DNA from 2 places in the Streptomyces sp. NPDC021115 genome. Region 2 is predicted to be linked to the other one. Evidence: riboswitches for the same ligand, from Rfam matches in the RefSeq annotation. Region 2 holds a riboswitch; the other holds the start of a gene.

Region 1 (6,956 bases), on a different contig from region 2:
CTGCGGCTGCACGCGGCGGCCCACGGTCACTCCGGCGCCCGCGCCTTCGGTCCGCTCACCGACCTGGGCGTGGGCCTGGTCCTGATGTGCGCGTTCACCACGGTGCTCACGGCGGCGCTGGAGGCGCGCGGCGCGCGGCGGCGCACCACGGCCGCGCTGCTGCGCCTCGGCGCGTCGGCCCGGCTGCTGCGGGGCGCGGCCGCGCTGCGCGGTGCGGCCCTGCTGCTCCTGCTGGCGCCGGTGGCCTGGGGTGTGGGCGAGTTGACGACGATGCCGTTCACCCATCGCTGACCGCACCGGCGTTCGATGTGATTAGCATGACGCCGTGCAGACCGATGACGCAGACACCACCGCACCCGATGTCGAAATAGAGTCGCTGGAGGAGTTCGACCAGGTCGTCGCCCGCGGCACGCTGGCCGGATACCGGGTCCAGTCCGTCGATCTGACGGCCCGTACGTCCGCGCTGCTGTCCACCGACGCCGACCGGGCGGTCTTCCTTGGCTGCCCGATGGAGCCGGAGGCCGCCGCGCGGGTACGGGCGCAGGGGGCGCTGGTCTTCCCGCCCGTGCCGGACCTGCCGTTCGACCCGTACCGCGGCACCCTCTACACCGCGGCCGAGCTGTTCGAGGGCCTGGCCGACGGCGCGGACGGCTACGCGGGCACGCCGGACGCCCTCGCGTACGCCTGGTACGAGCGGACCAAGGCCGACGGCGACATCTTCTCCTCGATGCTGCGCTCCATCCACGACGACGCGGTCTCCGACGCCCTCGACGAACAGCTCACCGGCGCCCGGGTGGTGGGCGTGATGGGCGGGCACGCGCTGGAGCGCGGCTCCGAGGGGTACGCGGGCGCCGCCCGGCTCGGGCAGGCGCTGGCGCGGTCCGGGCTGACGGTCGCGACGGGCGGCGGCCCGGGCGCGATGGAGGCCGCCAACCTGGGCTCGTACACGGCACCGCTCCCGGACGCGGCGCTGAAGGAGGCGCTTGACCTCCTCGCCGGGGCGCCCTCGTTCCGCCCGTCGGTCGGCGCCTGGGCCTCGGCCGCGTTCGCGGTGCGGGAGCGGTGGCCGGACGGCGGCGCCTCGGTGGGCATTCCGACCTGGTTCTACGGGCACGAGCCGCCGAACGCCTTCGCCTCGCACATCGCCAAGTACTTCGCCAACGCGACCCGCGAGGACGGGCTGCTGGCCCGGTCGAACGCGGGCGTCGTCTTCCTGCCCGGCGCCGCCGGAACGCTTCAGGAGATCTTCGACAACGCCACGCCGAACTACTACGAGTCGCGCGGTGAGCCGACCCCGATGGTGCTCGTGGACCGCGACCACTGGACGCGCCGCCTGCCCGCCTGGCCGCTGCTCGAAGCGCTCGCGGAGGGGCGGTCGATGAAGACCCGTATCGCGCTGGTGGACTCGGTGGACGAGGCCCCGGACGCCCTCGCCTCCCTGACGGGCTGAACGTTCTACGGCGAACCCAGCACCACCACGTCCGCCGCGTCGAAGGCCACCCCGACCCGGTCTCCTGCCTCCGGGGCGTCCCGCAGCGCGCAGGACGCCTCCAGGCGGGGCCCGTGCTCCGGCTGGAGGACGACCGTCACACGGTCGCCGCGGAAGGTGCGCGCCGCGACCGTACAGGGCAGCCCGTCCGCGGGGGCGGTGAGCCGTACCCCGGCCGGTCGGACGAGCAGCCGCACCGGGCCGCCCGGCCGGGATCCTGGCGGCACCGGCAGCTTGCCCCAGGGGGTGTCGGCGATCTCGCCGTGCACGGTCGCCCCGACCACGTTGTCGAAGCCGAGGAAGCGGGCGACGAACTCGTTCGCCGGGTGCTGCCACACCTCCAGCGGGGTGCCGGACTGGGCGATCCTGCCGTCCTCCATCACCACCACCCGGTCGGCGAGCGCGAACGCCTCGCCCTGGTCGTGGGTGACGGCGAGGACCGTGGTGCCCAGCCGCGCGAACAGCTCCCGCAGCTCCATGACCAGCCGCTCCCGCAGCCCTCGGTCGAGCTGGCCCAGCGGCTCGTCCAGCATCAGCAGCCGCGGCCGGGGCGCCAGCGCGCGGGCGAGCGCGACGCGCTGCTGCTCACCGCCGGACAGCGAGTCGACGGCCCGCCGCTGAGCGCCGGGCAGCCCGACCAGGTCCAGCAGTTCGGCGACGCGGCGGTCCGCCTCCGCGCGTCCCGTCCCCCGCATCCGCAGCCCGAAGGCGACGTTGCCGCCCACGTCGCGCTGCGGGAACAGCTGATGGTCCTGGAACATCAGCCCCACCCCGCGCCGGTGGGTGGGTATGCCGCGCTGATCGCGGCCCCCGAGCCACACCCGGCCCGAGGCGGCACGCTGGAGTCCGGCCACCACGCGCAGCATCGTGGACTTGCCGCTTCCGCTCGGGCCCAGCACGCACACGGTCTCGTGCTCGGCGACGGCCAGGTCGACGGCGTCGAGCGCGTCATGGCGTCCGTACCGGACGGACACCCCGTCCAGGCGCAGCAGTGGCGTCGGCGGCGTCATCAGGATCCCCCCATGTCAGAACTCCCCCGAGCGGTCGGTGCGGATGCGCTCCAGGACCAGCAGGGAGCAGGCGCACACCAGCATCAGGATCGTGCTCAGGGCCATAGCCTGCCCGTAGTTGAGCTGTCCCGCCCGGCCCAGGAAGCGCGCGACGGCCACCGGGAGGGTGGGCAGGTCGGGGCGGGCGATGAAGACCGTCGCCCCGAACTCGCCGAGCGAGACGGCGAACGCGAAACCCGCCGCGACCGCCAGCGCCCGCCCCACCAGCGGCAGATCCACCTCGCGCCAGGCGCGCAGCGGGGACGCGCCGAGCACGGCGGCGGCCTCCCGCAGCCGGTGATCCACGGCCCGCAGGACGGGCAGCAGGGTGCGGACGACGAACGGCACGCCCACCAGGGCCTGCGCGAGCGGGACGATGAGCCAGGAGGCCCGCAGATCCAGCGGGGGTTCGTCGAGCGCGATGAGGAAGCCGAAGCCGACGGTGACGGCGGAGGTGCCCAGCGGCAGCATCAGCAGGGCGTCGAAGCCGCGGACGAGACGCCCGGCCCTGCGGGTGAGCGCGGCGGCGGCGAGACCGCCGACGACGACGGCGAAGAGGGTGGCGACGGCCGCGTACTGGAGGGAGTTGCCGATGGCGTCCACGGGGGCCACGAAGAAGGTGCCGCCGCTGTCGGCGGCGGACTGGAGCGCCTCGTAGTACGTGAACCCGTAGCCGTCAGGCCCGTGGAGCGAGCGTTCCACCAGCACCGCGAGCGGCAGCACGATCAGCAGCGCCACGACCGCCAGCACCCCCGCGAGCAGCCCCCACTGCGCCGGGCCCTGGGGGCGGCGCGCGGTCCGGGCGGCGTCGACGAGCCGCAGGGCACCCTCCCGGCGCCGTACGGTCCAGGCGTGCAGGGCGAGCACGGCCGCGACCGCCGCGAACTGGACGAGGGTCAGCACCGCGGCCGTCGGCAGGTCCAGCAGCTGCGCGGTCTGCCGGTAGATGGCCACCTCCAGGGTGGCGTAGCGCGGGCCGCCGAGGATCTGGATGACGCCGAAGGAGGTGAACGTGAACAGGAAGACCATCAGCGCGGCGGCGGCCACGGCGGGCCCCAGCGCGGGCAGGGTGATCCGGCGCCAGGCCGCGAGGCGGCTCGCGCCGAGCACCCGCGCGGCCTCCTCCTGGCGCGGGTCGAGCTGCGCCCACAGCCCGCCGACGGTGCGGACGACGACCGCGTAGTTGAAGAAGACGTGGGCCAGCAGGATCGCCCAGACGCTGGTGTCGAGCCGTATCCCCCACAGCTCGTCCAGCAGCCCGCCGCGCCCGAGCAGCCCCAGGAACGCGGACCCGGCGACGACCGTCGGCAGCACGAACGGCACGGTCACCACGGCGCGCAGCAGCCCCTTGCCGGGGAAGGCGAAGCGGGCGAAGACATACGCGCCGGGCAGCGCGACCGCCAGCGTCAGCCCGGTCGACGCGGCCGCCTGCCAGCCGGTGAACCACAGGGTGTGCAGGACGGACGGGTCGCCCAGCACCTCGGGTATCCGCCCGAGCTGCCACCGGCCGCCGGTGCGCAGCCCGCGGGTGACGATCGCGGCCACCGGATACGCGAAGAAGACGGCGAAGAAGGCGAGCGGCACTGCCATCAGGGCGAGCCGCACGGCGGCGCCGCGCAGCCTGCCGCGACCGGCCGCGGGCTCTGGCTCTACAGAAGCCGCGGGCTCTACAGAAGCCGCGGGCTCTACAGAACGAGCGAGGACCATGCCTTGACCCAGGACTCACGGTTCTCGGCTATCTTCCGCGGCGGCAGGGTCGCCGGATCGGCGATCTTGACCCCGTACCGGGTGAAGACCTCCGGCAGCTTCGCGCCCTCGCGCACCGGATTGACGTACATGTTCAGCGGTACGTCCTCCTGGAAGCGCTTGGTCAGCAGGAAGTCCAGCAGCGCCTTGCCCCCCTTGGTGTTGCCCGCGCCGTTCAGCAGCCCGGCGAACTCCGTCTGCCGGAAGCAGGTGCCGTCCGCCACCCCGGTCGGGGCCTTCGCGGGCTTCGACTTCGCGTCCGCCACCTCGGCGGGCGGGCTGGAGGCGTAGGAGACGACGAGCGGCTTGTCGCCCTTGGCGCCGCCCGCCGAGCCGGAGAACCGGTCGTAGTACGCCTGCTCCCAGCCGTCGACCACCTCGACGCCGTTGGCCTTCAGCTTCTTCCAGTAGTCCTTCCAGCCGTCGTCGCCGTAGCGGGCGGCGGTGCCGAGCAGGAAGGCGAGACCGGGCGACGAGGTGGCGGCGTTCTCGGTGACCAGCAGGTTCTTGTACGCGGGCTTGGTCAGATCGGCGAACGACCTGGGCGGTGCGAGCTTCTTGCGCGCGAACCAGGCGCGGTCGTAGTTGACGCAGATGTCGCCGTAGTCGACCGGGGTGACGCGGTGCTTCGCCCGGTCGGGCTGGAAGGCCGCGGGGACCTTGTCCAGGCCCTTCGCCTCGTACGGGGTGAACAGGTCATTGTCGAGCGCACGCGAGAGGAGGGTGTTGTCGACGCCGAAGAACACATCGCCCTGCGGATGGCTCTTGGACAGGATCGCCTGGTTGACGGCCGCCCCCGCGTCACCACCGGCCTGCACCCGCACCTTGTAGCCGGTCTTGCGGGTGAACTCCTTGAGGACCGCCTTGGACGCCGCGAACGAGTCGTGCGAGACCAGGGTGACGGTCTTGGAGTCCTTGCCGTCCGCCGCGCCCCCGCCGCAGCCGGTGAGCACTCCGGTGCCGAGGGACCCGACGAGGGCGGCGGTGACGGCACGCCGGAGATGGCTGTTCATGGTGAGGCTGACTCCCTACGCCGGTATGACCCGGATCAGGTTGGAGGGTCTGCGGCCGTGCCGCACTCTCAGCGCTGTCGCGCTCCCCTGTCGGAATGTTCACTTGTCCGTCGTCGCGGGACGGTGGTACGCCGGTGATGCGAAGGCACCGTATCAGCCGGTGGCCGGATCAGCCCGTGGTCGGATCGGCCGGTGGTCAGCGCTCCGTGGCCGCCAGCTGGCCGCACGCCCCGTCGATCTCCTGCCCCCGGGTGTCCCGGACGGTCACCGGCACCCCGTGCGCCTCCAGGGCCGCCACGAACGCCCTCTCGTCCTCGGGCCGGGACGCCGTCCACTTGGAGCCGGGCGTCGGGTTGAGCGGGATGAGGTTGACGTGCACCCGGTGGCCCTTGAGCAGCCGCCCGAGCAGATCGGCGCGCCACGCCTGGTCGTTGATGTCCTTGATCAGGGCGTACTCGATGGAGATCCGGCGGCCGGACTTCTCCGCGTACTCCCACGCCGCGTCCAGGACCTCGCGCACCTTCCAGCGGGTGTTGACCGGCACGAGGGTGTCGCGCAGCTCGTCGTCGGGCGCGTGCAGGGAGACCGCGAGACGGCACTTGAAGCCCTCGTCGGCGAACCGCAGCATCGCCGGGACCAGCCCCACCGTCGAGACGGTGATGCCGCGCTGCGACAGACCGAGGCCGTCAGGCTCGGGGTCGGTGAGGCGGCGGATCGCGCCGATGACCCGGTTGTAGTTGGCCAGCGGCTCACCCATGCCCATGAAGACGATGTTGGACAGCCGGGCCGGGCCTCCGGGGATCTCCCCGTCCCGCAGGGCCCTCATCCCGTCGACGATCTGGTGCACGATCTCGGCGGTGGACAGATTGCGGTCCAAGCCCGCCTGGCCGGTGGCGCAGAACGGGCAGTTCATGCCGCAGCCCGCCTGGGAGCTGATGCACATGGTGACCCGGTCCGGGTAGCGCATCAGCACGGACTCGACCAACGTGCCGTCGAAGAGCCGCCACAGGGTCTTGCGGGTGGTGTCGTCGTCACAGCTGATGTGCCGCACGACGCTCATCAGGTCCGGCAGCAGCCCGGCCGCCAGCTTCTCCCGCGCGGCGGCCGGTACGTCGGTCCACTGGGCGGGGTCGTCGGTGTAGCGGGCGAAGTAGTGACGCGACACCTGACCGGCCCGGAAGGGCTTCTCCCCGAGGGCGGCGACAGCCTCGCGGCGCTCGGCGGGCGTGAGGTCGGCGAGATGCCGCGGGGGCTTCTTGGCCCCACGCGGCACGGCGAAAGTGAGTTCTCCGGGCTTAGGCATGGTTTTCCCAGTGTCGCAGATCAATTCCCGTGACCTGCGGCGGACGATTGTGACTCCTGTCGGCAGTGGTCGTCATCTGTCGTCGTTGATCCCCCTCGGACGGCCCACAGACGGCCCGAGCCTTCCCCACTTCCCCAACCCACCACCCTCCCCAGCTCCCATCCCGTCGCCGTCGTCCCACACACCGTGGAGCAGGCGTGGTTCAGGGCGTCAAGGTGGAGCGCGCCACTGTACGAACGACCTTGACGCCCTGGGCCGCGTCTGCTCGGCTCTGCCTGGGACGACGGTGACGGGATGGGAGCTCCCCGCGCACGCCACGATGGACCTGCGGGCGCAGACGGAGCCCCCGCCATCCC
Region 2 (6,956 bases):
CGGCACGCCCGCGGTCGAGGGCCCGCATGTCTACGCGGACAATCTCGCGGTCGCGATGGACGGCGGCATCACCATGGCCGGAAAACTGCTGGTCGTCCAACTCCCGCTCGGCGTCTGAGGGCGACATGAGCGGGATACGGGCGCGCACGCAAGCGGACGGAGGGCCCCACCGGGGCTGAGCAAATCACGAAACTTGCTGTCTCCTCGCGCCGGATCGGCTCTACCATCGGTTTATCCGTCGCAGGCTCTCCTCCGTTTCCGGCCCGACTGCCCGGCGAAAGCCGGACACCAAGGCCCTACGGAGTATCGGGGGATGCACCATGAAAAGCGCTCCGCACCTGTTCGCCGAGGACCGCCCGGAGTTCGAGCGAGTTCTCGACGAGGTGCTGCGTACCGCGGACCACCGACCGGATCTGAAGGGCATAGGACAGCGGCTCACCGCCGAGCAGCTGCGCTCCATGGCGCTCAGCGCCTCGGCCGCCATCACCGCGTGCGCGGCCGCCGAGTACCAGGACTACGTGCTCGCCCGCACCAAGCTGCGCGAGCCCGCCCCGCCCCTGCCGATCCCCGGGGCGCGGGAGGACGACGGCGACCACGAGCACTCCGCCGGTTTCACCGGCGCCCTCCTGGACGCCTCCGGAGCGGGGCTGGTCCCCATGCTCGCCGTCCTCGCCCCGGTACTGGCCGGAACCGCCGCCATCATCTTCCTCCTCGTCGGCTATGTGCTGCACGTCCTGGACCCCGCGCCGTCCATCTCCCAACCGATGATCACCGCGGGCTGGTTCTTCGCCGCGCTCACCGCCGCGGGCATCCTGCTCGCCGCCGTCGGCCTCCTCATCACCGCCCTGCGCAACGGCTCCAGCGCGATCCGCGGCGAGGCCCTGGCCGAGCAGCTGGAAGAGGTGGACCGCACCAGAGAGGCATGGCGGCAGGCCCTGCTGGAACGGGGCGTGCTGCCCTTTCTGCGCGAGGCGCTGACCAATCCGTCGGCCCCCACCCCATGGACCGCGCCGACCCACACCTCATCGGCCTACGTCCCCGGCCACTCCGAGGCGGGCCGCACCCCCCACCTCGGCTACAGCCGCCCGGGCTTCAGCACCGACGACGAGGGCCCCAAGGCCCGCCCCCGCTACAGCAGCCCGGACTACACCAGCCCCGAATACGGCGGCCCGGAGAACCAGCCGGACTAGCCGGCAGCCCACTCCGCCCGCGCGGCCCACTCCCCGAACGTGTCCCCGGGCCCCGGGGCGACCTGGTCGTCCGTCAGGGCCGACACCAGATGCGCATGCCCCAGCAGCACATGCCCCACCAACTCCCGCACCGTCCACTCACTGCACGGCGTGCCGAGCGCCCACTCGTCGTCCCCGATCCCGTCGAGGTGCTGGGCGAAGCGCTGATTGGCGATGCGCAGGGCGCGTAAGTTGTCCATGGCTGCTCAGATAGGAGGCCGTCACCTGTTCCGTTCGGCGGCCCGACCGATCTCCACCTTCTGCGGGGCGTCACGCGGGAAGGTCCACACGTGGTGGCTGGTGCTGACCGCGGTCAGGCAGGTGTCGTCGAGGGATACCTCGGCGAACGGGTCCGACTCGGAGCACACCGCGAGCCACTCCAGGGTCCGCCGGCCGTCGTCCCGGGTCAGGGCGACCCAGCCGATGCTGCCGTGGGCCGCGGATTCGCCTCCGAAGGCGCGGTATCCGGCATAGCGGCACGATGCGAGGACCAAGTCGACGTCCAGCCAGTGGTGGGCGGTCCACTCCGTGGCCTGAAGGACCTCCTCCGCCCGCGACCAGCCTTCGGTCGCCCAGAACCGCATCACCGACAACCGACCGTCCCCGAAGACGATCACGTCACCGTCAGGCGCCTGTCCATCGCGCCACCGCCGTTGAACGTCCGCGTCGGTCCCCATGCGTCGCATACTGCTTTGCCGGACGGGACGACCGCCACCTGGCGAAGCCGCCGGGCCCCGGAAACAGCGTTCCCGGGAGCCCGGCGGCCAGATTCCGCGATCGGGTCAGTCGGCGATGGGCAGGTAGACCCGGTTGCCCGCGGCCGCGAACTCGCGGGACTTCTCCGCCATTCCGGCCTCCGCCTCCGCCTCGTCCATCGCGTCGCCGTGCTCGCGGCGGATGTCGTGGCTGATCTTCATGGAACAGAACTTCGGCCCGCACATGGAGCAGAAGTGAGCCGTCTTGGCGGGTTCCGCCGGGAGCGTCTCGTCGTGGAACGAGCGTGCCGTGTCCGGGTCGAGGGCCAGGTTGAACTGGTCCTCCCAGCGGAACTCGAAGCGCGCGTCGGAGAGCGCGTCGTCCCAGGCCTGGGCGTCGGGGTGGCCCTTGGCCAGGTCGGCGGCGTGGGCGGCGATCTTGTAGGTGATGACGCCGGTCTTCACGTCGTCGCGGTCCGGCAGCCCCAGGTGCTCCTTGGGGGTGACGTAGCAGAGCATCGCCGTGCCCCACCAGGCGATCATCGCGGCGCCGATGCCTGAGGTGATGTGGTCGTAGGCGGGCGCGATGTCGGTGGTGAGGGGGCCCAGGGTGTAGAACGGGGCCTCCTCGCAGATCTCCTGCTGGAGGTCGACGTTCTCCTTGATCTTGTGCATCGGGACATGGCCCGGGCCCTCGATCATCGTCTGGACGCCGTGCTCCTTGGCGACGCGGTTGAGCTCGCCGAGCGTGCGCAGCTCCGCGAACTGGGCCTCGTCGTTGGCGTCGGCGATGGATCCGGGGCGCAGTCCGTCACCCAGCGAGTAAGTGACGTCGTACGCCGCGAGGATCTCGCACAGCTCCTCGAAGTGGGTGTAGAGGAAAGACTCCTGATGGTGGGCCAGGCACCAGGCCGCCATGATCGAGCCGCCGCGGGAGACGATGCCGGTCTTGCGGCGGGCGGTCAGGGGGACGTACGGCAGCCGTACGCCCGCGTGGACCGTCATGTAGTCGACGCCCTGCTCGGCCTGTTCGATGACGGTGTCCTTGTAGACCTCCCAGGTCAGCTCCTCGGCCTTGCCGTCGACCTTCTCCAGCGCCTGGTAGAGCGGCACCGTGCCGATGGGTACGGGGGAGTTGCGCAGCACCCACTCGCGGGTGGTGTGGATGTTGCGGCCGGTCGAGAGGTCCATGACCGTGTCGGCGCCCCAGCGGGTCGCCCAGGTCATCTTCTCGACCTCCTCCTCGATGGACGAGGTGACGGCGGAGTTGCCGATGTTGGCGTTGACCTTCACCAGGAACCGCTTGCCGATGATCATCGGCTCGATTTCCGGGTGGTTGACGTTGGCGGGCAGCACGGCCCGGCCCGCCGCGATCTCCTCGCGGACCACCTCGGGGGAGACGTTCTCGCGGAGCGCCACGTACTCCATCTCGGCGGTGACCTCGCCCCGGCGCGCGTAGCTGAGCTGGGTGGCGGACCCGTCGCGGGCCCGGCGCGGCTGGCGCGGCCGTCCGGGGAAGACCGCGTCGAGGTTGCGCAGGCCCCCGCGGGGCGCGGTGTGTTTGAGGCCGTCGTCCTCGGGCCGGAGCGGACGGCCGGTGTACTCCTCGGTATCGCCTCGGGCGACGATCCAGTTCTGCCGCAGCGGCGCGAGGCCGCGGCGGACGTCGGTGTCGATGTGGGGGTCGGTGTACGGACCGGACGTGTCGTACAGCGTCACGTCCTGGCCATTGGTGAGGTGCACGCGGCGAACCGGGACCTGGATGTCCGGGCGGGAACCCGTGACATATCCCTTGTGCCAGCCGAAATCGGCAGCGTTTTCGCGCATGTGTGCATCCTGCTGAGTCATGAGACCCACTCCCTACGCCGGCATTACCCGGTAACAGGTTCAGCGGTCGGCGCAGCTGTCGCGTCAGCGCCCTCTCAGCCCGGTGCTCCGAGCTCCCGCGATTGCAAAGGTGCCCCCACGCTAACGGTTTCCCCGCGTACCTGAACAGGGGGCCTCGCTCTCTTGCGATGATGCGACGGTGACCGCGACACAGCAGGACCATCCGCCCGAGCAGCCCCACGCGTCCGGCCGGCCACCCGGCCACACCCACTCGCACGGCCACAGCCATGCCCATGCGCACGGTCCGGCGGCGCCCGTCTCCGCGCGGCTGCGCAAGGTCATCGCGGTGGTGCTCATCCCGTTCGCCGTCGCCGTCGTGGCCGGTCTTGTCGCGCTGTGGCCGGGTGGCTCCGAGCACACAGCGCAGGGCCGCAGCGGGCTCGGTTTCGACCAGGAGACGGTCGCCGGGCGGGTGGTGAAGGTGGCGGAGGTCGACTGCGCCGACGTCAACGCGCAGCCGCAGGCACCCACCGAACCGGGTCAGCAGGGCGGCGCCACGAACCCCGGCGGCGCCACGGGCGGCGGGAGCGGCGGCGGCAAGAGCGTCTGCGAGAAGGCCACCATCGAGGTCACCTCGGGCAAGGACAAGGGCCGCACCTTCCCCGAGATCGTCCAGCCGAACGCCTCACGGAAGTTCAGCGCCGGGCAGGAGGTGAAGCTGAGGTACGCGCCCCAGGCGCCGAAGAACCTCCAGTACTCGGTCTCGGACGTGGACCGCTCGTTCCCGATGGCCCTGCTCGCCGGGGTGTTCGCGCTCGTGGTCGTGGCCGTCGGCCGACTGCGCGGCATCTTCGCGCTGGTGGCGCTGGCCATCAGCTTCGGAGTGCTGACGCTGTTCATCCTCCCGGCGATACTCCAGGGCTCGAATCCGCTGGTGGTGGCGATCGTCGGGGGCAGCGCGATCATGCTGCTCGCGCTCTACATGTGCCATGGGCTGAGCGCCCGGACGTCGGTCGCTGTGCTCGGCACCCTGGTCTCGCTGCTGCTGATCGGGGTGCTCGGCTCGCTGTTCATCGGCTGGGCGTCGCTGACCGGCAACACCGACGACCAGACGGGTCTGGTGCACAGCCTCTATCCCGACATCGAGATCAAGGGACTGCTGCTGGCGGGGGTGATCATCGGTTCGCTGGGCGTGCTGGACGATGTGACGGTCACCCAGACCTCGGCGGTCTGGGAGCTGCGGGAAGCGGACCCTCGCGGCGGCCGCCGCAAGCTCTACGCGGCCGCGATGCGCATCGGGCGGGACCACATCGCGTCCGTCGTGAACACCCTGGTGCTGGCGTACGCGGGCGCCTCGCTTCCGCTGCTGCTCCTCTTCTCGATCGCGGACAGCGGGGTGGGAACGGTGGCGACGAGCGAGATCGTCGCGGAGGAGATCGTCCGCACGCTGGTGGGCAGCATCGGGCTGGTCGCCTCGGTGCCGGTGACCACGGCGCTGGCGGTGCTGGTGGTCTCCGCGGACCACACGCCGGACGACGGCGCGGGCAGTGGCGGCGGAGCGAGCGGTAACGGCCGGGGCCGCGGACGGCGCCGTAAGACACGCGCACGCTGACCGACTACGCGTAGCGGTTACGTACCGGCGTTACGCGTACCGGTCCTCGGCCAGGATGCGGTCCAGTTCCGCGTCGAGATCGCCGACCGGATCGCAGGCCGCGGGCTCCTCGCCGAACGGGACGAGCCGGTCCGTACGGTCCAGGAAGGCCACCAGCGGCGCCGCCCCGGCCCGGAACAGGGCCCTCTCGGCCCCCACCTGAAGCCTGATGAACACGTCCGAGAGCCCTTCGGGCGAGGCCGGTGCGATCCGCACATCGCCCTCGCCGGTGGGTTTGCTGAGCCCGTCCAGCAGCAGCTCACGGGCGAAGGCCCAGCTCACCGGCGCGTCGCCGGGCAGGTGGAAGGTGATCTCGACCGCGTAGGGATCGCCGCTGTCGTACGACAGCTCGACCGGGATCCGGAAGGACAGTTCCTGCGAGACCAGAAAGGTCATCGTCACTTCCGCCTGGACTGTGTCACGCATGTCACGCATCGTTCGCCGCCCCGGGTAGTTCAGACTTGGCCGACTCTGGAGCGTAGCGACTCGATTGCGGGGCGGAGTCGCTTTGCCTCATGTGAGGGAACGGAAATGGCCAGTGTTGCCGTGGTGGAACCCACGGGGCCGGGCGACGCCGGCCCGGTGCGCGGGCGATCAGGGCCGGTTCAGCGGCCGTGTCGATGTTCGCTGTCGTCAACAGGCACCCCCGGGGTGTTGTTGCGAGGCAGACGCCGAGATGGGGAACGTCGCGGACTCGCACTCTAACCACAGTGGTGCCGCGGGGCCGATGTTTGGCTCCGCGGTATCCCTCGCGCGGCGTACCCGCCGCGCGCGGGGCAGCGGGGTCACCCGCCGCGGGACCCGCCGCGGATCACCAGTCGTTGCGCGACGAGGAGGTGAACTTCCGTACGACGTAGATCAGACCGCCGATCAGCGCGACAAGCAGCAGCGCCTTGAAGAGCAGGCCGATGACGAAGCCCACCACGCTCGTGATCAGCCCGCCGAAGACGGCGATGACGAGAACCGGCACCGCGATCCATGTCACCCACCACGGCAAGCCCTGGAATATGTCCTTCGCGGCCACGTGTGATCCCTGCTTTCTCCGGCTGGTGGGGCCGGTCCATGAACACCGGTCCCCCTGCCCTCGATGCTAGGGCGGGCAGGAAGCGGACGGACGGCTTCCATCCCCCGTCCGCCCCTGACCGTACCCGTAGGGGACCGGAGCGCTCCCGTCAGCTTTCCGGGGGAGAGAACACCACCATGACGCGCAGGTCCTCGGTGATGTGGTGGAACTTGTGCGCCACACCCGCCGGTACGTAGACCACGCTGCCCCGCGCCACCTGGGTCGTCTCCATGCCCACCGTGATGGACGCCCGGCCGCTCATCACCAGGTACACCTCGTCCTGGCCGTGCGGCGACTGCGGGTCCGCCTGGCCCGCGTTCAGCGCGTACAGCCCGACCGACATGTTCCGCTCCCGGAGGAATTGCAGATACGCGCCGTCGTTCGCGGCCCGCTCCGCCTCCAGCTCGTCCAGCCGGAACGCCTTCATTCGCCTCTCCACCCCTGCCTGCCGTGCCCCTGCCCGTCGCCGGGCCTGTCTGCGACGATCTCAA

The links. Region 2 has a riboswitch for thiamine pyrophosphate ahead of thiC (phosphomethylpyrimidine synthase ThiC). Riboswitches for the same ligand answer to the same signal wherever they lie in the genome.
Region 1: it holds a riboswitch for thiamine pyrophosphate, as region 2 does, so the genes downstream of both, ACH4TL_RS00425 (thiamine ABC transporter substrate binding subunit) here and thiC (phosphomethylpyrimidine synthase ThiC) in region 2, are expected to answer to the same signal.

Annotation. Positions count from the first base shown of each region.
Region 1 covers NZ_JBIRQF010000001.1:106,571-113,526, forward strand. The annotation lists gene ACH4TL_RS00405 (hypothetical protein) at 1-291, shown strand, start outside; gene ACH4TL_RS00410 (LOG family protein) at 326-1,450, shown strand; gene ACH4TL_RS00415 (ABC transporter ATP-binding protein) at 1,456-2,499, opposite strand; gene ACH4TL_RS00420 (ABC transporter permease) at 2,515-4,128, opposite strand; gene ACH4TL_RS00425 (thiamine ABC transporter substrate binding subunit) at 4,224-5,297, opposite strand; TPP riboswitch at 5,293-5,396, opposite strand; gene rlmN (23S rRNA (adenine(2503)-C(2))-methyltransferase RlmN) at 5,494-6,600, opposite strand.
Region 2 covers NZ_JBIRQF010000004.1:300,294-307,249, forward strand. The annotation lists gene ACH4TL_RS15310 (metallophosphoesterase) at 1-118, shown strand, start outside; gene ACH4TL_RS15315 (hypothetical protein) at 321-1,190, shown strand; gene ACH4TL_RS15320 (maleylpyruvate isomerase N-terminal domain-containing protein) at 1,187-1,429, opposite strand; gene ACH4TL_RS15325 (hypothetical protein) at 1,451-1,906, opposite strand; gene thiC (phosphomethylpyrimidine synthase ThiC) at 2,012-3,772, opposite strand; TPP riboswitch at 3,765-3,881, opposite strand; gene ACH4TL_RS15335 (YibE/F family protein) at 3,951-5,363, shown strand; gene ACH4TL_RS15340 (SsgA family sporulation/cell division regulator) at 5,394-5,828, opposite strand; gene ACH4TL_RS15345 (DUF5326 family protein) at 6,214-6,426, opposite strand; gene ACH4TL_RS15350 (cupin domain-containing protein) at 6,575-6,892, opposite strand.